4 regions of the Stappia quadratibracata genome follow, and region 4 is predicted to be linked to each of the others. Evidence: predicted binding sites of a transcription regulator. Region 4 holds the regulator's gene; each other region holds the start of a gene.
What was found. Region 4 encodes PhoB, which activates phosphate uptake and scavenging genes when phosphate is short. Its sites were predicted from a motif close to TGTCATNNANCTGTCAT; they were not measured.
Positions count from the first base shown of each region.

Region 1: H7H34_RS12550 (BtaA family protein) is a predicted target of PhoB. The motif match lies at 1,645-1,661, and genes of this name have one in related genera.
Region 2: olsB (l-ornithine N(alpha)-acyltransferase) is a predicted target of PhoB. The motif match lies at 3,543-3,559, and genes of this name have one in related genera.
Region 3: ugpB (sn-glycerol-3-phosphate ABC transporter substrate-binding protein UgpB) is a predicted target of PhoB. The motif match lies at 3,177-3,193, and genes of this name have one in related genera.

Region 1 covers NZ_JACMIA010000001.1:2,847,437-2,853,355, reverse strand. The annotation lists gene gatB (Asp-tRNA(Asn)/Glu-tRNA(Gln) amidotransferase subunit GatB) at 8-1,492, shown strand; gene H7H34_RS12550 (BtaA family protein) at 1,717-2,976, shown strand; gene H7H34_RS12545 (SAM-dependent methyltransferase) at 2,973-3,650, shown strand; gene H7H34_RS12540 (TerC family protein) at 4,005-5,570, shown strand; gene H7H34_RS12535 (GNAT family N-acetyltransferase) at 5,563-5,919, shown strand, end outside.
Region 2 covers NZ_JACMIA010000003.1:87,865-93,783, forward strand. The annotation lists gene H7H34_RS22585 (transglycosylase domain-containing protein) at 1-1,310, opposite strand, end outside; gene H7H34_RS22590 (DUF1330 domain-containing protein) at 1,589-1,891, shown strand; gene H7H34_RS22595 (GNAT family N-acetyltransferase) at 1,888-2,367, shown strand; gene olsB (l-ornithine N(alpha)-acyltransferase) at 2,399-3,268, opposite strand; gene H7H34_RS22605 (ATP-binding protein) at 3,573-5,900, opposite strand.
Region 3 covers NZ_JACMIA010000001.1:2,624,437-2,630,355, reverse strand. The annotation lists gene radA (DNA repair protein RadA) at 1-252, opposite strand, end outside; gene alr (alanine racemase) at 252-1,406, opposite strand; gene H7H34_RS11530 (replicative DNA helicase) at 1,432-2,913, opposite strand; gene ugpB (sn-glycerol-3-phosphate ABC transporter substrate-binding protein UgpB) at 3,340-4,659, shown strand; gene ugpA (sn-glycerol-3-phosphate ABC transporter permease UgpA) at 4,800-5,681, shown strand; gene ugpE (sn-glycerol-3-phosphate ABC transporter permease UgpE) at 5,690-5,919, shown strand, end outside.
Region 4 covers NZ_JACMIA010000001.1:1,042,579-1,048,497, reverse strand. The annotation lists gene H7H34_RS04805 (aspartate aminotransferase family protein) at 1-138, opposite strand, end outside; gene H7H34_RS04800 (GcrA family cell cycle regulator) at 637-1,179, shown strand; gene phoB (phosphate regulon transcriptional regulator PhoB) at 1,323-2,021, opposite strand; gene phoU (phosphate signaling complex protein PhoU) at 2,159-2,869, opposite strand; gene pstB (phosphate ABC transporter ATP-binding protein PstB) at 2,938-3,699, opposite strand; gene pstA (phosphate ABC transporter permease PstA) at 3,752-5,104, opposite strand; gene pstC (phosphate ABC transporter permease subunit PstC) at 5,101-5,919, opposite strand, start outside.

The sequences.
Region 1 (5,919 bases), 1.8 Mb from region 4:
CCACGGCATGAGCATCGTCGACACCCGCACCCCCGATCCCAAGAAGTTCATCAAGGGCGCCACGGGCGACTGGGAAATCGTGATCGGCATGGAGGTGCATGCCCAGGTCACCTCGAATGCCAAGCTGTTTTCCGGCGCCTCGACCGAGTTCGGCAAGGATCCGAACGCCAATGTCAGCCTCGTCGATGCGGCGATGCCGGGCATGCTGCCGGTGATCAACGAGGAATGCGTCAAGCAGGCGATCCGCACGGGCCTTGGCCTCAAGGCGCAGATCAACCTCAAGTCCGTGTTCGACCGCAAGAACTACTTCTATCCGGACCTGCCGCAGGGCTACCAGATCTCCCAGTTCAAGCAGCCGATCGTCGGCGAGGGCGAGGTCCTGCTCGACATGCCCGGCGGCGAGCAGGTGACGGTGGGCGTCGAGCGGCTGCATCTGGAGCAGGACGCCGGCAAGTCGCTGCACGACCAGCACCCGACCATGTCCTTCGTCGATCTCAACCGCTCGGGCGTCGCGCTGATGGAGATCGTCTCCAAGCCGGACCTGCGCTGCGCCGACGAGGCGAAGGCCTATCTGACCAAGCTGCGCACCATCCTGCGGTATCTGGGCACCTGCGACGGCAACATGGACCAGGGCTCGATGCGCGCCGACGTCAACGTCTCGGTGCGCGCGCCGGGCGGAGCCTTCGGCACGCGCTGCGAGATCAAGAACGTCAACTCCATCCGCTTCGTCGGCCAGGCCATCGAGTATGAGGCCCGCCGCCAGATCGGCATCCTGGAGGACGGCGGCAGCATCGACCAGGAGACGCGCCTGTTCGATCCGGTCAAGGGCGAGACCCGCTCCATGCGCTCCAAGGAGGAGGCGCACGACTACCGCTATTTCCCCGATCCGGACCTGCTGCCGCTGGAGTTCGACCAGGCTTATGTCGACGCGCTCGCCGTCGACCTGCCGGAGCTGCCGGACGACAAGAAGGCACGCTTCATCGCCGATTACGGGCTCACCGCCTATGACGCCGACATCCTGGTGGCGGAAAAGGCCTCGGCCGACTTCTTCGAGGAGGTCGCCAAGGGGCGCGATGCCAAGCTGTCGGCCAACTGGGTGATCAACGAGCTGTTCGGCCGGATCAACAAGGAAGGGCTGGAGCTGAGCGAAAGCCCGGTCTCCGCCGGCCAGCTCGGCGGCATCGTCGATCTGGTGGTCGACGGGACGATTTCCGGCAAGATCGCCAAGGACCTGTTCGAGATCGTCTGGAGCGAGGGCGGCGACCCGGCTGCGATCGTCGAGGCGCGCGGCATGCGCCAGGTGACGGATCTCGGCGCCATCGAGGCCGAGGTCGACAAGATCATCGCCGCCAACCCGGACAAGGTCGAGCAGGCGCGCGCCAAGCCCGGTCTTCTCGGCTGGTTCGTCGGCCAGGTGATGAAGGCGACCGGCGGCAAGGCCAACCCGCAGGCGGTCAACGACCTGCTCAAGGCGAAGATCGGCATCGAGTAGGGCGGGGCGGCTTCGCTCTGGCAGCCAATGGGCCCCGGGTCGCGCTTCGCTTGCCCGGGGTGACGGCTGAGGGGATGCGAGGTCGGCGCGCCACCCACAGGATGTCATCCCGGCCTTGCCTGCAGCCGGCATGACGCCCGCGCGCACCGCCCTGTCATCATCCCGTAACGAGAACGGCTTACCCGGCTCACTTCAAGGCAACTTGAGGAGAGTCGGAGGTGGCCATGCTGTCGGGTCAGGCGTCGAACACGAAGTCGGTCAATGCGGGGCGGGGCGCTCTGCTCGGCCGGGCGGTGCATCGCAACAAGGCCCTGTCGGGCGAGGGCGCGCTGGAGCGGCTCTTCACCCTGGCCTTCCAGGGGCTGGTCTATCCGCAGATCTGGGAAGACCCCGAGATCGACATGGACGCGCTGGAGATCGGCCGCGACCACAAGGTGGTGACCATCGCCTCGGGCGGCTGCAACGTCCTGTCCTACCTGACGGCCGATCCGGCCAGCATCACCGCTGTCGACCTCAACCGCGCGCATGTGGCGCTGACCCGGCTGAAGCTCGCCGCCGTCAAGCATCTGCCGGGGCATGACGACTTCTACCGCTTCTTCGGTAAGGCGGACGAGAAGGGCAATGTCGAGGCCTACAACCGCTTCCTGCGCGAGCGGCTCGACCCGGAAACCCGCGACTACTGGGAAAAGCGCGGCCTGACCGGGCGCAAGCGCATCACCCTTTTCGCCCGCGACCTCTACCACCACGGGCTGCTCGGCTATTTCATCGGCGCCGGCCATTTCGTCGCCCGCGCCTATGGCATCGATCCCAAAGACATGCTGCGCGCCCGATCGCTGGAGGAGCAGCGCACCTATTTCGACAAGGCGCTGGCGCCGTTGTTCGACAAGCGGATGGTCCGCTGGGCGACGTCGAAGCGCGTGTCGCTCTACGGGCTCGGCATTCCGCCGGCGCAGTACGAGGCGCTGGCCGGCAGCGGCCCCGGCGGCATGGCGGCGGTGCTGCGCGAGCGGCTGGAGCGGCTGGCCTGCGACTTCCCGCTTTCGGAAAACTACTTCGCCTGGCAGGCCTTCGGCCGCGGCTACGCCAATGACGAGGCCGGCCCGCTGCCGCCCTATCTGCGGCGGGACCACTTCGAGGCGATCCGCGCCCGCGCCGACCGGGTGCGCGTGGTCAACCGCTCCTTCACCGACTATCTGGCCGCGCAGGAGGGGGGCAGCGTCGACCGCTACGTCCTGCTCGATGCGCAGGACTGGATGACCAACGCCGCGCTCAACGCCCTATGGTCGGAGATCACCCGCACGGCCCGTCCGGGCGCGCGCGTCGTCTTCCGCACGGCGGCCGAGCCCAGCCTGCTGCCGGGCCGCGTCGCGCCGGAAATCCTGGGGCAGTGGCGCTACGATGCGGAGCGCTCGCGCAAGCTCGGCTACATGGACCGTTCGTCGATCTATGGCGGCTTCCACCTCTATATCCGCGGCGCGGCATGAGTGCGCGGGGCGAGCCGGAGACAGGCGCACGGGCCTCCGGCGGCGCGGAGCTGATGGACGGCATCTACCGCTGGCAGCGGCATGTCTATGACGCGACGCGCAAATACTATCTGCTCGGCCGCGACCGGCTGATCGACGATCTCGCCCCGCTGCCGGGCGGCACGGTGCTGGAGCTGGGCTGCGGCACGGCGCGCAATCTGGTGCTGGCCGCCCGCCGGCACCCGCAGGCGCGCTTCTTCGGCATCGACATCTCGCAGCAGATGCTGGAGAGCGCGCGCGGCTCGATCCGCCGCGCGGGGCTTGATGACCGGATCAGCGTCGCGCAAGGCGACGCGACGGCGTTCGACACGGCGGCGCTGTTCGGCGTCGAGCGCTTCGACCGGGTGTTCTTCTCCTACAGCCTATCGATGATCCCGCCCTGGCGCGAGGCGCTCATGGCCGGCGCCGGCGCGCTGGCCCCCGGCGGCCGGCTGCATCTGGTCGACTTCGGCACGATGGAGGCCTGGCCGGGCTTGGTGCGCGCGCCGTTCCGCGCTTGGCTGTCCGCCTTCCACGTCGCGCCGCGGGCGGATCTGGGGGCGGCGCTGGAAGCCTGCGCGCAGGCGCACGGGGCACGGGCCTCGTTCCGCCGGCTGCATGGCGGTTACGCGGTGATCGGGCGGCTGGAGGCGTAAGGCTGCCCCTCCCGTGATGCGCTGCGGGCGCCTGCCGGTCGCCTCGGAATGGAACATCCGGCCGTCTGGTGCGTTTCTTGACCGCTGCAACGGCCATGCTAGGCTGCAGAGGCAGCGCGCGGGCACGTCCCGGCGCGCTAAGGAGGGGCGGACAATTCCATGGCGGCCGACGGCGACAGCACGGACGCACGCGACCGACTTTCCCGGGAGCCGTTGGCGATGTGCGTCCGGCGGCTCCGCGTTTCCGCTTCCATTCCCGTTTTCGCAGGCCCAATGCCCGCACCCGCTTGCCGACAGGTCCGGCACGGCGGGTCTTGCGCGCGCCTGCGCCGTCGCCATTAGGAAAGGTTCGATATGGAATTCCTGGCAGATCCGAACATCTGGATCGGGCTTGTCACCCTGGTTTTGCTCGAGGTTGTACTCGGCATCGACAACCTCGTGTTCATCGCCATCCTGGCCGACAAGCTGCCGCCCGAACAGCGCAACAAGGCGCGCCTGATCGGCCTGTCGCTGGCGCTCTTCATGCGCATCGCGCTGCTGTTCTCGATTTCCTGGATCGTGACGCTGACCAACCCGCTGTTCTCGCTGGGCGGCTTCTCCTTCTCCGGGCGCGACCTGATCCTGATCATCGGCGGCGTGTTCCTGCTGTTCAAGGGCACGATGGAGCTGCACGAGCGCCTCGAGGGCGCGCATGGCCACAAGAGCGGCAAGATCGTCCACGCGGTGTTCTGGCAGGTGATCGTGCAGATCGTCGTGCTGGATGCGGTGTTCTCGCTCGACAGCGTCATCACCGCCGTCGGCATGGTCAACAATCTGTGGGTGATGATCGCGGCCGTGTGTATCGCCATGGCGGTGATGATGATCGCCTCCAAGCCGCTGATGGCCTTCGTCTCCAAGCATCCGACCGTGGTGATCCTGTGCCTGGGCTTCCTGCTGATGATCGGCTTCAGCCTGGTGGTGGAAGGCTTTGGCCAGCATATCCCGAAGGGCTATCTCTATGCCGCCATCGGCTTCTCGGTGCTGATCGAGGCGTTCAACCAGGTCGGCCGCCACAACCGCGAGCAGATGGTCGTTTCCGGAAACCTGCGTGAGCGCACCTCCGAGGCGGTGCTGCGCTTGCTCGGCGGCAGGGTCGGCGAGCAGCCGCTGGGCGAGACGGTCGACGTGATCGCCGAGCAGGCGGCCCTGGGCGAATTGTTCAAGCCCGAAGAGCAGGACATGATCCGCGGCGTGCTGGGGCTCGGCCAGCGCCCGGTCAGCTCGATCATGACGCCGTCCAACGAGCTGGAATGGCTGGACCTGGACAAGCCGGACGAGGAGCTGCGCGGGGCGATCCGCCGGCTCACCCACGGGCGCGTGGTGCTGGCGCGCGGCAGCGTCGACGAGTTCGTCGGCGTGGCTCTGACCAAGGATCTGCTGAACGCGGTGATCGGCGGCGAGGCGATCGACTGGGCGCAGCTGATGCGCCAGCCGGGCGTCGTGCACGAGATGACCGACGTGCTGACGGTGATGGAGCTGCTGCGCCGTTCGCCGGTGCAGATGGCGATGGTGATCGACGAATACGGCTCGCTGGAAGGCATCGCCACGCCCACCGACGTGCTGGAAGCGATCGCCGGCGAGTTCCCCGACATGGACGAGGAGGCAGCCGCGCTGCAGCAGCAGGAGGACGGCTCGTGGACGGTGGATGCCTTCATCGACATCCGCCAGCTCAGCGTCGCCATCGGCCGCGATCTCGTCGACGAGGCCAACCGCTACTCCACGCTCGCCGGATATATCCTGTCGCAGCTGGGGCACCTGCCGAAGGTCGGCGACGTGCTGGAGGCCGGAGACCTGCGCTTCGAGGTGATGTCGCTGGAAAAGCGTGCCATCGGCAGGGTGCGGATCTCGCCGCTGGACACCCGGGCGGCACCGCATGACTAAGGGCGGGATGTTCGAGTCGGAGCTTCAAGGCCTTCATATCGCGCCTGCGGGCGAGGACGACCTGGGCGCCTGCGTCGCCTTGATGAGCGCCAATGCGGCCGGCGCGCGCGTCGGGCAGGAGGCGGAGGATCTGGCGCCTTATGTCGCCGCGTTCCGCCGCATGGTGGCGGGTGGGGCCAGCGTCCTGCATGTGGCGCGCCTGCCGGGCATGGAGGCCGGGCGCATCGCCGGCATGTTCGAGCTGACGATCATCGACGGGCTGTCCTTCGGCGGGCGCCCGCGTGCCCAGGTGGAGAGCGTGCATGTGGACCCGGAGCTGCGCGGATGTGGCATCGGCCGGGCGATGATG
Region 2 (5,919 bases), on a different contig from region 4:
TTGACCGCGCCCGCCCCGTCCAGCGTGACGACGGCGCCCTGGCCGACGCCGAGCTTGGCGCCTTCCTCGGACAGGGCCCGGCGCAAGGCATCCTCGGCGATGATCTGCAGGCCGAGATCGATCGTCGTGTCGACGATGATGTCGTCCTCGATGGCGCCGACATAGCCCGGCAGCAGCTCCATCACCCAGTCGGCGATGTAGTTCTCGCTGGCCGAGGTGTGGTGGGTGACGACGCGCATCGGCGCGGCGATGGCATCGCGCGCCTCCGCGTCGGTGAGATAGCCCTCCTCGGCCATGGCCGCGAGCACGGTGGTGGCCCGCTCCTGGGCAAGGTCCGGATTGCGGGTCGGGGCATAGCGCGAGGGCGCCTTGAGCAGGCCGGCCAGCGTCGCCGCCTCCGACACGCTGATCAAACGCGCCGACTTGCCGAAATAGCGCCGGGCGGCCGCATCGACGCCATAGGCGCCGGCGCCGAAATAGACCCGGTTGAGATACATCTCCAGGATCTCGTCCTTGGAGTAGTTGGTCTCCAGCCAGAGCGCGAGGACCGCCTCCTGCACCTTGCGCCGCAAGGTGCGGTCGGGCTCCAGGAAGAGGTTCTTGGCCAGCTGCTGGGTCAGCGTCGAGCCGCCCTGCACCAGCCGGCCGGAGGTGATGTTGGTCAGCACCGCGCGGCCGAGGCCGAGCGGATCGAGGCCGAAATGCGAGTAGAAGCGCCGGTCCTCGATGGCGATCACCGCCTGCGGCAGATAGGGCGGCAGCTGTTCGAGCCGCACCGCTTCGCCGCCCGTGTCGCCGCGATTCGCCATCAACGTTCCGTCGGCGGCGACGATGCGCACATTGGGCGGGCGCTGCGGCACCTTCCATTCGGAGGTCGGCGGCAGATAGGCGGCGTAGTAGATGAGGACGCCGATGCCGGCGATGCCGCCCCAGATGCACAGGACGAAGCTCCAGTAGAGGCCCCGCCGCAACAGGCGCGAGATGCCGCCGCGCTGGCGCTTGGCGCGGGGCTTGCCGCGCCCGCCCTTGCGCCCGCCGCCCTTGCCGCCGCCGCTATTGCCGCCGCTGCCCCGGCTGGAGCTGGAACCCGAGTTGGGGCCGGCGCCGACGCTGTCCAGGGAACCGGGCTTGCGGGCCGTGCGCTTGCGGGCCGGCGCGGACGAAGAGGAGGAGGACGAGGAGGACGCGTGTCCGCCGGCCGCCGGCCGGTCGGCGCCGGTCAGCCGCATGTCCAGCGTCGCGCCGCTGGGCTCCATCTTCGGCTCGACGCGGGTGGGGCGCCGGCTTCCGGGTGACGATCCGCGAGCCATCGATTCGCTCTGTTCCTCCAAGATGCACAGGGGGCGTCGGCTATTGGTCGATCCGGTGCCGATCCTCCGGCACGTCTTGCGTGCCCGAGCTTCGCCTTGGAGCCTAAATGCGGCGATTTAAGGGGGTGTTAACTACCGCATGAGGGCACCCGGCCGCGCCCTGACGCGGCTTTACAGCTCTGCCCGCCGCGCGTTACGCCTTGATCCGAACACGGGGGGCGGGACAGGCGGCAGCGGGCCGCCGTAGCCCTACGGGCAGCTCCATGAAAGGTGCAGGCATGGCAAAGGCATATTGGGTGGCGCGGGTCGATGTGAGCGATCCGGACGCCTACAGGAAATATATCGAGGCGAATGCCGAGGCGTTTCGCGCCTATGGCGCCCGCTTCATCGTGCGCGGCGGCCGCTTCGAGTGCAAGGAAGGCGCCGCGCGCCAGCGCAACGTGGTGATCGAGTTCGACAGCTACGAAAAGGCGCTCGAGTGCTACGAGAGCGAAGCCTATGCCTATGCCAAGTCGCTGCGCGCCTCGCACGCGGTCTCGGACCTGGTGATCGTCGAGGGCTACGACGGCTCGCAGCCGTGAGCGCGCCGGCCGGGGCCTTCGTGGTGCGGGTTGCAGGACCCGAGGATGTCCCGGCCCTGCACGAGCTGTGGCTGGCGGAGGCGGACCGGCGCGACTGGTCCCCGGCCGCCTCGCCGGAAGGCTTGCTGCCCGAGCTCGACCTGCTGGCGGCGGAAAACCGGGTCTGGGGTGCCTTTCGCCGCGGCCGGCCCGTCGCCATGGCGGCGGCGGGCGAACTGGACGGGGCGATGTGGCTGTCGGTGATGGGCGTTGCCTCGGCCTGCCGCGGCGGGGGCCTGTCGCGCTCGCTGCTGGCCTCGCTGCTCGGGCATGGCGCCTGGGCCGGCTATTCCGCGCTCGTCGCCTTCGCGCGGCCCGAGCGCGGCGGCTTTCTCGATCATGTCGGCTTCCTGCGGCTGGACGCCGGCCAGCTCGATGCCGGCGCGCGAAACATCGCCGCCCGCTACGGCGTCGAGCCCTGGGCCCGGCGCCTTTGAGGAGTGCCGGGGCGCCCTGACCGAGGGCGCGTTACTGGCTGGCGTAGCGGCCGGCGTCGGCGCCGTAATGGTTGACGTAGCGGCTGTTGAGCGCTTCCACCGGCATGACGATCAGCACGTCGGTGGTGCCGAACTGGCGGTCGACCACGGCGCCGTCGCCGATATAGGCGCCGAGCCGCAGGTAGCCCTTGATCAGGGGGGGCAGCTCGCGCAGCGCCTGGCGCTCGTTGACCTCGGCCTTCGGCATGCGGTTCATTTCGACGTAGCGGTCGCCGACCGCGCGCACCCGCCAGGCTTCCGGCGTCCTGGCATTGTGGTGCAGGAAGGCGAGCTGCGAGGCGATGCGGTCCGGATCGGTGCCCTCGATGGAGGCGCAGCCGACCATCACGTCGATCCGGTGCATCAGCACATAGGCCCAGATGCCGTGCCACAGCAGCTCGACCGTGCGCTTGGTGCGGTAGGGCTTGAGCACGCAGGAGCGGCCGAGCTCCAGGAACTGCAGGCGCGGGTGGGCGTCGACCAGCGACTGGATGTCGAATTCGGCGGCGGTGTAGAAGCCGCCATGGCGCTCGGCGACGTCCTGGCGCAGCAGGCGGTAGGTGCCGACGATGCGCGGCACGCGGCGGCCGAGCTTGTTGCGCTCGGTCAGGTCGTGGTCGAGCACCAGGAGATGGTCGCAAATGTCGTCATAGGCATCGACATCGCGCCTGTTGGCCTGGGTCGCGGCATCGGCGATCGCCGACATCTCCTCGTAGAAGACGTGGTAGCGCAGCTCCTGGGCCTTGCGGATCTCCTTGGCGCTGCGCGCCAGGCGCACCTCCAGCGAGCCGATGCGGCCGAGGCTGGGAACGTTGCGGCCCGAGGGGCCGGCCTTCATCGCGGCAAGCCAGCTGGTGGCCATCGCCGGGGCGAACTTGCGCATCAGGCTGCGCGGCGACAGAACAGCGTTTCTTGACATGGCCCCGAGCCTTCCCTGCTTGCCTCCCGCGGACGCCGTCACGCAACGGTGCCGGTTCCGGGCAGGCCCGGCCGGCCATTCTCGTGTCGCTCCTGCCAGCCGAACCGGCCCTGCCAAAACTCTCAACCGGCAAACAATTCCGGCGCAAGCAGGCAGGCGAATCGGCCGCACATGACGGACGGCCACGTTTGCTGGCCGTGCCGTAGACCATACTTTCCCAACACTTGCGTGACAATTGGCGAAGTTTTCAGTGCCCGCCCGGGAGGGCCGTCTCCGCGGTGCGGCGAACGATACGCCGGCGAAGCAGGTCCGGGTCTAGCGGCTTGGACAGGACCGCATCGGCACCGGCGGCAAGCGCCGCCTTTTCCGCATCGGCGGTGACATCGGCGGTCACCACATAGACGGGCGCGCGCGGCCAGCCGCCGGCCGTCTCCATCTCGCGGAAGCGGCGGATTGCCGCAATGCCGTCGACCACCGGCATGTGTAGGTCCATCAGGAGCATGTCGCAGGACCCGTCGGCCGCCGCGGCAAGGGCCGCGGCTCCGTCGGCGGCCACCACCGGCTCGTGGCCGAGCTTGCGCAGCAGGGCCTCGCTGAGCATGCGGTTGATGTCGTTGTCGTCGGCTACGAGGATGCGCAAGGGACGCTGCGCGCAGGCGCTGTCGCAGCCCGCCCCCTCGCCATCCGCCCCGGTGAGGGAGCGCGGCTCGGGCCGGTCCCAGGGCGACAGGCCGGTGTCGCGGCCGAGCAGCGTGGCGCAAAGCTCCGTCAGCGAGGTGGCGCGCACGGGGCGGATCAGGTAGCCGCCGAAGCCCGCCTCGCGCAGGCGCGGCAGCCGGTCGCGCTCGCTCGGCGCCAGCAGCACGCCGGCGGGGGCGGCAAGTCCGGCGGCGCGGGCGCTGGCGAGCCAGGCGCCGGCATCGGTCACCGCCAGCGGGTCGAGCAGGACGAGATCGGCGGACAGAAGCGCATCGTCGTCGTCCTCCTTGCCCGGGGCAAGCAGCGTGGTCGCGGCACCTTGCGCGGCCAGCGAACGGGCGATTAGCGGCATCTCGATGCAGCTCGCCGACACAAGCGCGATGCGGGAGCCGGCCAAGGGCCGCGCGGCCGGAGCCGGCGCGGGCAGGGCCGGGGCGGCGCGAAGCGGCAGCTCGACGCGGAAGGTGGCGCCCTCGCCCGGCGCGGAACAGGCGATCACGTCGCCGCCCATCAGCCGGGCCAGCCGGCGCGAAATGGCGAGGCCGAGGCCGGCGCCGTCGAAGCGGCGGGCCGGGCCGTGGTCGACCTGCTCGAACTCCTCGAACAGCCGTTCGGCCTCTTCCGGGGCAAAGCCGATGCCGGTGTCGCGCACGGTGATGGCGAAGCGGCGCGAGGGACCTTCGGGGGTGTCTTCTCCGGTCTCGGCGATCGGCTCGATGCAGATCTCGACGCCGCCGGTCTCGGTGAATTTCAGCCCGTTGCCGGCCAGGTTGAACAGGATCTGGCGCAGGCGCGTCGGGTCGGCGACGAGACGCGCAGGCATGTCGGGCGCGATATAGCAGCCGATCTCCAGCCCCTTCGACTGGGCACGCGGCGACAGCAGCTCCACGACGCTTTCGGCAAGCGGGGCAAGGGCGATCTCCTCGGGCGCAAGGTCGAGGCGGCCGGCCTCGATGCGCGAGAGGTCGAGCACTTCGTTGATCAGGAGCAGCAGGATCTCGCCGGAGGCGCGCACCGCTTCCACATAGCTTGCCTGCTCGGCCGTCAGCCGCGTGTCGGCGAGCAGACCCGTCATGCCGAGAATGCCGTTGAGCGGGGTGCGGATCTCGTGGCTGACGGTGGCGAGGAACCGGCTCTTGGAGGCGTTTGCGGTCTCCGCCTGGTTGCGCGCGGCAAGCAGGGCGTCCTCGATGCGGCGGCGGTCGGTGACGTCGCGCAGGATGGTCTGGATCAAGGGTTCGCCGCTGGTGCCGTCGCGCACCGGCACGTCGCGCCGGGCGAACCAGCGCTCGCCGCCGGAAGTCTGCATCCGGATGTCGCGGCTGGCCTCGTCTTCGGCCGTGCTGCCGTTCGCCTCCGGCAGGGCGGGGGCCCAGCCCTCCGGGAACAGCCGTTCGGCGGCATCGTTGGCATAGACGATCTCGCCGCCGGCGCGCCAGCGGGTGACCACGTCGCCCAGCGTGTCGAGCACGTCGCGCAGCCGGCCGTCGCTTTCCTTCAGCCGCCAGGTCTCGTCGCGCAGCTGCTCGTTTTCGGCTCTGAGCAGGTTGCGCTCGGAGGCGAGCGCGGCGAGGCGGGCGCTCGCTTGCGCCATTGTCCGCATATGGGTGCCGCGCTGGGCCTGCAGCAGGCCGGCAAGGCCGATGGCGAGCCCGGCGATGGCGAGCGCGGCGCCGGAGGCGGCAAGGCGCATCTGCTCGGGCACCAGCCAGATGGTGAGCGCGGCGCCGGCGAGAAAGCTGGCGGAGGCGACGGCGATCGTCAGCAGCGAGGGGGCGGAAACGGCGGGCGTGCGCGGGGAAGCTTCGGCGCGCTCGGGCGCGTTCGGCCCGGTGTCGCTGTGCTCCGTTCCGTCATGGCGTTTCGGGGCGGCCACCTGCTCTCCTCGTAAATCG
Region 3 (5,919 bases), 1.6 Mb from region 4:
GCCGGTGACGCGGTCGAGCTCGCCAACCCGTGTCTCGATGCGTGGAGGCGTGTCGCTTTCGCCTGCAAGGCCGACCAGGGGCACCACGCGTCCTCGCTTGCGTCCGGCGGCCGTGGGCGAGCCGCCGACCCCGCCGCCGCTGCGTTCCTCGACCAGGGTGTTCCACTCGCCGCAGCTGTCGCAGCGGCCGGCCCATTTGGACGCGACCGCGCCGCAGGACTGGCAGACGTAGTTTGTGCCGCGCTTGGCCATCAGGGCCGCTCCCCGCCATCCGAGGGCGCGCCGACATAACGGTGGGCGAAGCGGTGGCCGAGAGACGTCAGCAGTTCGTAGCCGATGGTACCGGCACGGCTGGCAGTCTCGTCGACGGAGACGTTGCGGCCGAACAGCTCCACGAAGGCGCCCCGCACGGCAATGTCTTCCGGCACGTCGCTGATATCGAAGGCGCTCATGTCCATAGAAACGCGACCGAGGGCCGGCAGGCGATGGCCGGCGAGCCAGGCTTCCGCACCTGCTTTGCTGTCTGTGGAGCCGGCCGCGCGCAGGAACCCGTCGGCATAGCCGGCCGCGACCATGGCAACGCGCATGTCGCGCGGTGCGGTGAAGGTCGCGCCGTAGCCGATGGGCGCGCCCTTGGGCAGCGTGTGGACCTGGAGGATCCGCACCTCGAGTGTGACGACGGGATCGAGCCGGCTCTCCTCCATCGCCGAGGCCTGGCCGCCATAAAGGGCAATGCCCGGCCGCGCGAGCTCGAAATGGAAGTCCGGACCGAGGAAGATGCCGGCGGAGTTGGCGAGCGAGCGCGGCACGCCGGGGAACAGGTCCGCAAGCGCCCGGAAGCGCGCCAGCTGGGCCTGATTCATCCGGTCGCCCGGCGCGTCGGCGCAGGCCAGATGCGACATGATCAGCGATAGCTCGAGCGGCGATCCATCGGCCAGGCTCGCGGCCAGCGCCGAGGCTTCCTCCGCCGTCAGACCGAGGCGGCTGATGCCGGTGTCGACATGAAGCGCTGCGGGCAGCGGCGCGCCGGCATTGCGCCAGTCGGCAATCTCGTCCGGCGAGCCGAGGCAGGGGCGCAGTCCGTTGGCGGCGTAAAAGCCGGCTGCACCCGGATAGAGCCCGTTGAGAATGTAGACCGTAGCATCCGGCAGGTGGCGACGCACGGCCGCGCCTTCCTGCGGCGTTGCAACGAAATAGGTCCGACAGCCGGCGGCCCAGAGCGCCTGCAGGCACGGCGCATCGCCCAGCCCGTAGCAGTCGGCCTTCACCGCCGCACCGCATGCGGCGCCCTCCGCCATCAGGCCGGCGAGCCGCTGCCAGTTCGCTGCAAGAGCGGCAAGGTCTACGGTGATGCGGCCGTTGTCGATGAGAGGCGTGGCGCTGGCGCCGGAGTGGTTATCGATCACATCCCTGGTCCAGGCTCTGGCCGCGTCATTGCGGCTCGGGGAATCGGTCCGGGTCGGCGAGGTCGGAGAATCGGGTGAACTCGCCCTGGAAGTGCAGGTTCACTGTACCGGTCGGGCCGTGACGCTGCTTGGCGATGATCACTTCGGCCCGGTTGCGCACCCTGTCAAGCTTCTCCTCCCACTTGACGTACTCCTCGGTGCCTTCCTCGGGCATGGTCTTGCCGAGATAATACTCCTCGCGGAACACGAACATCACCACGTCGGCGTCCTGCTCGATCGAGCCGGATTCGCGAAGGTCCGAGAGGATGGGGCGCTTGTCGTCGCGCGATTCCACCTGACGCGACAGCTGGGACAGCGCGATGATCGGGACGTTCAGCTCCTTGGCCAGCGCCTTGAGGCCGGTGGTGATCTCGGTGATCTCCTGCACGCGGTTGCCGCTGTTCTTCTGCGAGCCGGTGAGCAGCTGGATGTAGTCGACGATCAGCAGATCGAGGCCGCGCTGGCGCTTGAGCCGGCGGGCACGGGCGACCAGCTGGGCGATGGAGATGCCACCGGTCTGGTCCACATGCAGGGGAACCAGCTGCATGGTCTGGGCGGCAGCGGCGAGCTTTTCGAAGTCGTGCTCGGAAATGTCGCCGCGGCGGATCTTCGAGGACGAGATTTCCGTCTGCTCGGAAATGATACGCGTTGCCAGCTGCTCGGCCGACATTTCCAGCGAGAAGAAGCCGACGACGCCGCCGTTGACGGTCTTCATCGTGCCGTCGGGCTGCTCCTCGGCCATGTAGGCCTCGGCGACATTGTAGGCGATGTTGGTGGCGAGCGAGGTCTTGCCCATGGCGGGACGGCCGGCAAGCACGATGAGATCCGACGGCTGCAGGCCGCCCATCAGGCCGTCGAGATCGCGCAATCCGCTGGCGATGCCCGACAGCGCGCCTTCGCGCTGATAGGCGGCGGCGGCCATTTCGATGGTTGCGGTCAGCGCGTCGCCGAAGGAGACGAATCCGGTGTCGGTACGGCCCTTTTCCGCCAGTTCGAACAGGCGGCGCTCGGCATCGTCGATCTGCGCCGTCGGCGGCATGTCGATCGGCGCGTCGAAGGCGATGTTGACCATGTCCTCGCCGATGCGGATCAGGGTCCGGCGGATCGCGAGGTCGTAGATCGCGCGGCCATAGTCCTCGGCGTTGATGACCGAGGCGGCGTCCGCTGCGAGCCGGAGGATATACTGCGCGGCCGACATGTCGGCGATGCGGGCATCCTGCGGGAAGAAGGTCTTGAGCGTGATCGGCGAGGCGACCTTGCCGGCGCGGATCAGCTGGCCGGCCTTCTCGTAGATCTCCCGGTGGGGAGCGATGAAGAAGTGCTCGGGCTCGAGAAAGTCGGAGACGCGGTAATAGGTCTCGTTGTTGACGATGATCGCGCCCAGCAGCTGACGCTCGGCCTCCGCATTATGCGGGGCAACGCGCATCGCCGCGGCGGTTGTGTCGTTCGCCGGAACCGGACCCTTCATTCTCACTTCCCCTCGTGTGCCCTTGTTCCTACCGGAGGCAGGGGGAGGGAGGAAGGGGAATCCGGGCGGTGTGCATTTCGTGTGAAAGGAGCGGGGAAAACGTGGGCGCCCGGTTGACGCGGAGGGCGATCTTCGTTCCGCCGGCAAAAGGTCTGCCAGGGGGCTAAGGGGCACGCATGACACGAAAGTGACCAACTTGCCCACATGCCCTAGGGGAACGGTGTGGATCAGCGATTTCCCGCTTGTCTTCGGGCTCTTGCGTCTGTCATGGAAGTGTCGCTTAATGTTCATGTGAGCGACATCTGGCGTTCATATGAAACAAATACGAAATGCGGACATTTTCGTTCAACGCGTCTTCTATACCGGAGGCCGCGTTGCCCAGAACCGCATGTCGGGCCGGGTGCCCGAGCTTTGGGAGAGCAAACTATGGCTTATCGCAAGACGCTGGCCGGTCTGGTCGCCGCAACGATGCTTGCCGGCAGCACCACCGTGTCCTTCGCCGCCACCGAGATCCAGTGGTGGCACGCCTTCACCGGTCGCCTCGGCGATCTGCTGAACGAGCAGGTCGAGAAGTTCAATGCCTCGCAGAGCGACTACGTCGTGGTCGCTTCGCACAAGGGCAACTACTCCGAGGCGCTGAATGCCGGCATCGCCGCCTTCCGTGCCGGCGAGCAGCCGCACATCCTCCAGGTCTTCGAGGTCGGCACCGCCACGATGATGGGCGCCAAGGGCGCCATCAAGCCGGTCTACGAGCTGATGGCCGAGACGGGCAAGGAGTTCGACCAGAGCGCCTACCTGGCCGCGGTTGCCGGCTACTACACCACCACCGACGGTCAGATGCTGTCGCTGCCGTACAACTCCTCGACCCCGGTTCTCTATGTGAACCGCGATGCGCTCGAGGCGGCCGGCATCGATCCGAACACAGACCTGAGCACCTGGGAGAAGGTGGGCGAGGTGCTGGACAAGCTGAAGGCGTCCGGCGCGGCCTGCCCGCTGACCACCGCCTGGCAGAGCTGGGTGCATCTGGAGACCCTGTCCGCCTATCACGACGTTCCCTTCGCGACGAAGGAGAACGGCTTCGGCGGCGTCGACACTGAGCTGTCCTTCAACGGACCGGTTCAGGTCGCGCATATCGAGGCGATGGGCCAGTGGGCCAAGGACGGCAAGTTCATCTATGCCGGCCGTCGCAACGAAAGCGGTGCCCAGTTCCGCGCCGGCGAGTGCGCCCTGTTCACCGAATCTTCGGCCGGTTACGCCGGCGTGAAGTCCGAGGCCAAGTTCGCCTTCGACATCCGCCCGCTGCCGTACTGGGATTCGGTCGAGGCCGCTCCGGTCAACACGATCATCGGCGGCGCCTCGCTGTGGGTGATGTCCGGCCATGAGCCGGAAGAATATGCCGGCGTCGCGGAGTTCCTGAACTTCCTGTCGTCCGCCGACATCCAGGCCAAGTGGCACCAGGACACCGGCTACCTGCCGATCACCATGGCTGCCTATGAGCAGACCAAGGCCTCCGGCTTCTACGACGCCAACCCGGGCACGGACATTGCCGTCATCCAGATGACCGGCAAGGCGCCGACCGCCAACTCGAAGGGCGTGCGTCTGGGCAACTTCGACCAGATCCGCGGCATCATCGACGAGGAGCTGGAAGCGGTGTGGGCCGGCGACAAGTCGGCCAAGGAGGCGCTCGACAACGCGGTGGAGCGTGGCAACCAGCTGCTGCGCCGCTTCGAGCAGGCCAACCGCTGATCCCCTGAAACGGTCGCGGATGCGGGACATGTCCCGCATCCGTTGCCCATTCCAAGAAACGGGAAACGGTCCGGCAGCCTGCCGGGCCGTTTTCGCCCGTCGGCTAGACCCGGCGGACAGAGCAGCCGGAATAGCGCGCCATGCACAAACGCGTCGTCTTCAATAGTCGGGTCTTGCCGTATCTGCTGTTAGCGCCGCAGATCCTGGTGACACTCGTCTTCTTCTTCTGGCCCGCGGGCCAGGCGATCTACCAGTCCGCCTATATTCCAGACCCCTTCGGTCTTTCCTCGCAGTTCGTCGGCTTCGGCAACTTCGAGTTCCTGCTGAGCGACCGCTACTATCTCGCCTCGTTCAAGACGACGGTGATCTTTTCGACCCTGGTGACGTTCGTCTCCATGGGCGCGGCGCTGTGGCTCGCGGTCATGGCCGACCGGGTGATCAAGGGATCGAGCGCCTACAAGATGCTGCTGGTGTGGCCCTATGCGGTGGCCCCGGCGGTCGCCGGCGTGCTGTGGCTGTTCATGTTCAATCCCAATGTCGGTCTTGTTGCCTGGTACCTGAAGGCAATGGGCTACAACTGGAATCACGTCCTGGACGGCGAAGAGGCGATGGGGCTCGTCGTCGTGGCCTCCGCCTGGCGCCAGATCAGCTACAACTTCCTGTTCTTCCTCGCCGGCCTGCAGGCGATCCCGAAAAGCGTGATCGAGGCCGCGGCCATCGACGGGGCAAGCTTCGCCCGCCGGTTCTGGACCATCGTCTTTCCGCTGCTGTCGCCCACCACGTTCTTCCTGCTGGTGGTCAATGTCGTCTACGCCTTCTTCGAGACGTTCGGCGTGATCCACACGATCACCGGCGGCGGTCCGCAGCAGGCGACGACGATCCTCGTCTACAAGGTGTTCTCCGACGGTTTCGTCGGCCAGGACCTCGGGTCCTCGGCCGCCCAGTCGGTGATCCTGCTCTTCGTGGTCGGGCTGCTGACGGTCGTCCAGTTCCGCTATATCGAACGCAAGGTGCACTACTGATGAGCGGCATGGTCGAAAAACGCGGGCTCGGCATCTGGCTGACCCATATCGGGCTGATCGTCGGCATCGCGATCATCTGCTTCCCGATCTACATGGCCTTCGTCGCCTCGACGGTGACGCAGCCGGAGATCGCCCGCCCGCCGATGCCGCTCATCCCCGGGCCGCATCTGATCGAGAACTACACGGCTGCGCTGACGAGAGGCGTCAACTCGCCGGTCCTCCTGATGCTGTTCAACTC
Region 4 (5,919 bases):
TCCGAGCGAATTGACGGCGATGCCGGCGGCGCAGTCGAGAAAGCGTCGGCCATCGGAAGTCTCCAGCCACACACCCTCGCCACGCACGAACTCCAGGTTCGCGCGGCTGTAGGTCTGATAGAGAGATGAGCCTTCCATGTCCTTACCTGCTCCCATTGACCGGCTGTCCTGCCGGGGAGATGCCTTGGCGGAGCGAGCCGCCTTCGATCCCCTCGCCTGCTGTCGGAACGCTGCCGTCATGCCGCCGCAAAGAGCGGCAAGAACCGCCGACAGGCATCGCCGAAAGCAATTATGCCGCCCACGAGAGGCGGCACGGCGAGGAAGCCCCGTTATACACCGGGAGAGCGCGGGAAAGTCAACGGAATTGGCTATGCGCGCCGCTCGGGCGCTGGCAGGACCAAAGTCGCCGGAAACGGCCTTTTCTGGGGAAAACCGTATCAATCCCCAGGTGAATCGCCCCCTCACCTTGAACCGCAAACCCGGCATATTGTAGCTTTGCAGTCAAGAAATACGAGATCTCGTGTATCCGACTCACAATAGCCTCAAAATCCGGCAATGAGCGGGGCACCCTCACGGTGTGCCGATAACCTTTTATTAACCAGATGTCGGGGCCCGATCAAACACGGAGTTGAGCGCATGTCCTGGACAAGCGAACGCGTCGACCTTCTCAAAAAGCTCTGGACCGACGGGCTGAGCGCCAGCCAGATCGCTGCAGAACTGGGCGGCGTGACCCGCAATGCGGTGATCGGCAAGGTCCACCGCCTCGGCCTGTCGGGACGCGCCAAGGCGGCGGCTCCCGCGCAGAAGGCGCGCACCAAGCCGGCCAAGGGCGGCGCGGAGGAAGCGGCACAGGCCGCGACCCAGCAGCAGGGCGGCAATGCCCCCTCGGCACCGCAGACGGTGGGCGCCACCGCGCTGAAGATCGAGACCGCTCCGGTCGCGGCTCCCGCGCCGCAGGCCAAGCCGGTTGCCGAGCTGGTGCCGATCGCCAAGCGCGCGACGATCCTGACCTTGACCGAGCGGACCTGCAAATGGCCGATCGGCGACCCGACCAAGGAAGACTTCTACTTCTGCGGCCACCCGTCGAACCCGGGCGTTCCCTACTGCACCTATCATTGCCGCATCGCCTACCAGCCGGCGAGCGACCGCCGCCGCGACCGCAACGTCGCCAACGGCTGAGGCAACGCCCCGGCCCGTTTCCGGGGGCGCAGTTACGAGAAAGGCCCGCCTGCGGTATCCGCGGCGGGCCTTTTCGCATTCTGGTGCCGGTTCGCAGATAGACGGCGCGACAGCCGCTCAGGCGTTTCCGCTAGCTGCGGGTTTCAGGAGGCGGCGGCGAACTGGTCGTTGAAGGCATAGCCGGCGCCGCGCACGGTGCGGATCGGATCCGGCACCTTGCCGCGGTTGATGGCCTTGCGCAGGCGCCCGACATGCACGTCGACCGTGCGCTCGTCGACATAGACGTCATGGCCCCAGACGCCGTCGAGCAGCTGCTCGCGCGAGAAGACGCGCCCCGGCGAGGTCATCAGGAACTCCAGCAGGCGAAACTCGGTCGGGCCGAGATGGATCTCGCGGCCCGAGCGGCGCACCCGGTGGGTCTCCCGGTCGAGTTCCAGATCCCCCGCGCGCAGCAGCGAGGAGACGACCTCCGGCTTTGCCCGGCGCAGCATCGCGCGCACCCGCGCCATCAGCTCCGGGATCGAGAACGGCTTCACCACATAGTCGTCGGCACCGGTGGCAAGGCCGCGGATGCGCTCCTGTTCCTCGCCGCGGGCGGTGAGCATGATCACCGGCAGACGTTCCGTCTCGGCACGCGAGCGCAGGCGGCGGCACAGTTCGATGCCGGACAGACCCGGCAGCATCCAGTCGAGAAGCAGCAGGTCCGGCTGGCTCTCGCGCAGGAGAAGATCGGCCTCGTCGCCGCGCATGCAGGTCTCGACCGTGTAGCCCTCGGCCTCGAGATTGTAGCGCAGCATCATGATGAGAGGCTCTTCGTCCTCGACAATAAGGACCTTCGGCATGTCGGATACCCTTGTCCAATCGACCCGGCCGGGAGGCATCGGCGCGGCTTTTCGCTCGCGCCGCCTTGCCGGCTCTCGTTGTCAGCGGCGGCGGACGGCAGGGCCGTCCGCGCCATCGTCAGGTTGCCAGGGCGTCCTCAGGACGCGGTATCGGTCTCGATGCCGGTCTCGTCGACCTTCTGACGCTCGTCGGTCGGCAGCACGCCGGTCGACATGTACATGACGTTCTCGGCGATGTTGGTTGCATGGTCGCCGATGCGCTCGATGTTCTTGGCGCAGAACAGCAGATGGGCGCAGACCGAGATCTGCCGCGGATCCTCCATCATGTAGGTGAGGAGTTCGCGGAAGATCGAAGTGTAGAGCGCGTCGACCTCGTCGTCGCGGTCGCGCACGGAGGCCGCCGCCACGCCGTCCCGGCCGGCATAGGCATCCAGCACATCCTTGAGCTGGCTCTGGGCGAGCTCGGTCATGTGCTCCACGCCGAGGGCGAACTTCTTGGAGTCGAAGGTACCCTCGATGGCGATGACGCGCTTGGCGACGTTCTTGGCGAGATCGCCGACGCGCTCAAGGTCGTTGGAGATGCGCATCGCCGAGATCACGTCGCGCAGGTCGCTGGCGACCGGCTGACGGCGGGCGATGATCAGGATCGCCTGCTCCTCGATCTCGAACTGCAGGGCATCGACCCGCTTGTCCTGTGCGATCACGCGGCGGGCAAGCTCCTTGTCCATGCGCACCAGGGCCTGCACGGAATCGTTCAGCATCATCTCGGCGAGGCCGCCCATCTCCGACACCCGGCCGGCGACTTCCTTCAGCTCCTCGTCGAACGACGAAACGGTATGTTGGCTCATGTCTCTTCTCCATTCGGGGCGCGGCAAGGTGCACGCGTCATCCCGTCTGTTCCCGCGGCTGGTCCAGACTAGCCGAAGCGGCCGGTGATGTAGTCCTGGGTGCGCTTGTCCCGGGGGTTGGTGAAGATGTCGTTCGTCGCCCCTTCCTCGACTAGGTTGCCGAGGTGGAAGAAGGCCGTGCGCTGCGAGACGCGGGCGGCCTGCTGCATGGAGTGGGTGACGATGACGATCGTGTAGTTCTCGCGCAGCTCGTCGATCAGCTCCTCCACCTTGGCGGTGGCGATGGGATCGAGGGCCGAGCAGGGCTCGTCCATCAGGATCACTTCCGGGCTGACGGCGATGGCGCGGGCAATGCACAGGCGCTGCTGCTGGCCGCCGGACAGGCCGGTGCCCGGCTCGTCGAGGCGGTCCTTCACCTCGTTCCACAGGCCGGCCTTCTGCAGGCTGGAGGCGACGATCTCCTCCAGCGCCGCCTTGTTGCGGGCCAGGCCATGGATGCGCGGGCCGTAGGCGATGTTGTCGAAGATCGACTTGGGGAACGGGTTCGGCTTCTGGAACACCATGCCGACCTTGGCGCGCAGCTGCACGGGGTCGACCTTGGGATCGTAGATGTCCTCTCCGTCGATCAGGATGTTGCCCTCGACGCGGCAGACGTCGATCGTGTCGTTCATCCGGTTGATGCAGCGAAGGAAGGTCGACTTGCCGCAGCCCGACGGGCCGATGAAGGCGGTGACCGTCTTCTCCTCGATGCGGATGCTCACATCCTTGATGGCGTGGGTGTCGCCGTAGAAGACCTGGACCTTCTCGGCTGAAATCTTGGCCTCGTTCATGGCGGCGACTTTCTCAGGCTTGGTCATTTGGTTCATGGCTTGGAAAGCCCCCTTACCAGCGACGCTCGAAACGACGGCGCAGGATGATCGCGACGATGTTCATGGTCATGAGGAACAGCAGCAGGACGATGATGCCGCCCCATGCCCGCTCGTAGAAGGCCGGGTCCGCGCGCTTGGCCCACTCGTAGATCTGGGCCGGCATGGCCGAGTTCGGATCGAGGAAGCCGGAGGCGAGGCTGCCGGGGTAGTTGGAAGCGATGAAGCCGACCATGCCGATGAGCAGCAGCGGCGCGGTCTCGCCGAGTGCCTGGGCAAGGCCGATGATGGTGCCGGTGAGGATGCCGGGTGCGGCCAGCGGCAGCACATGGTGGAACACCGACTGCATCTTGGAGGCGCCGACACCCAGCGCTGCATCGCGGATCGACGGCGGCACCGCCTTCAGCGAGGCACGCGTCGAGATGATGATGGTCGGCAGCGTCATCAGCGTCAGGACCAGGCCACCGACGATCGGTGCCGACTGCGGCAGGTGTGCGAACTGGATGAACGCCGCAAGGCCGAGGATACCGAAGACGATGGAAGGCACCGCCGCCAGGTTCGAGATGTTGACCTCGATCAGGTCGGTGAAGCGGTTCTTCGGTGCGAATTCCTCAAGATAGATCGAGGCGGCGACACCGATGGGCAGCGACAGGAACAACACCACCAGCATCATGTAGAGCGAGCCGATCATCGACACGCCGATGCCGGCCTGCTCGGGACGCGAGTCCGAGGCGTCGGACCCGGTGATGAAGTCCATGTTGAAGCGCTTCTCAACGACGCCCTTGTCCGCCATCTGGTCGACCAGGTCGAGATGGGCGGCATCGAGGTTCTTGTCGTTGACGAGCGCTTCGCGGGTGACGCGTCCCTTGAGGTAGCCGTCGACCCGCGAGGAGGCCAGCAGCTCGAACGTCACCGTCTCGCCGATGCGGCCCGGATTGGCGAGCACGAAGCTGCGCACCTGGGCGGCGGCGCCGGAGGACAGCATCTTGCGCAAGTCCGCTGGCTTCATGTCGGTGGAGATGCCGGCGCGGCCCAGCTCCGCTACGAGAGCCTGGTCGATCATCGCATTGTAGCGCGACGTCTTGACGATGGAGGCTTCCGCCTGCTCCACCGCGCTCTTTTCCAGCGTCACCGGAACGGAGACGAAGGTCTGGTTGAAGGCGGTGAGGCCGTTGCTGAAGATGGCGTAGAGAAGCGCCACCAGGAAGAACAGGCCGATCAGGATTGCAACGATGCCGTAGATCTTGAAGCGGCTCTCGGCGGCATTGCGGCGGCGCGTCAGGGCGTCGACCTCGAGCAGCGACGTCTTCTTGCGGACGGCCTGCCCGGCTTCCTTGCCCGCGGGATAGCTCATGGCCGTGTCGGTCATTCGTACTGCTCCCGGTATTTGCGCACGATGTAGAGCGCGAAGATGTTCAGCCCCAGCGTGACCACGAAGAGGGTCATGCCCAGCGAGAAGGCGACCAAGGCCTCGGGGGAGGCGAAGTCGGCATCGCCGGTGAGCTGGCTGACGATCTTGGCGGTGACGGTGGTCATCGCCTCGAAGGGGTTGAGGCTCAGCTTGGCGGCGGCGCCCGCACCCAGCACCACGATCATGGTCTCGCCGATGGCGCGCGAGGCGGCCAGCAGGATGGCGCCGACGATGCCCGGAAGCGCGGCCGGCAGGATCACCTGCTTCACCGTCTCCGAATGGGTGGCGCCGAGACCGAGGGAGCCGTCACGCATGGCCTGCGGAACGGCGTTGATGATGTCGTCGGACAACGAGCTGACGAAGGGGATCAGCATGATGCCCATCACCAGACCGGCGGTCATGACCGCCGTGCCGCCGGCCATCCAGTTGACGCCGAGCAGGCCGCCATTGCCGAAGACGTCGACCAGCAGCGGGCCGACCGTAAGCAGCGCGAACAGGCCGTAGACGATGGTGGGGATGCCGGCGAGCACCTCCAGCAGCGGCTTGGCCACGGCGCGGACAGCCGGGGTGGCATACTCGGAGAGATAGATCGCCGCGAAGAGGCCGACGGGAACCGAGACCGCCAGGGCGATCAGCGAGATGTAGAGCGTTGCCCAGATCAGCGGCACGATGCCGAGCTCGGAGCCGCCGCCGAAGCTCGGGCTCCAGGTCAGACCGAAGAAGAAGTCGGCCGCCGGGTAGAGGCGGAAGAACTCGACCGTGTTGAAGATCAG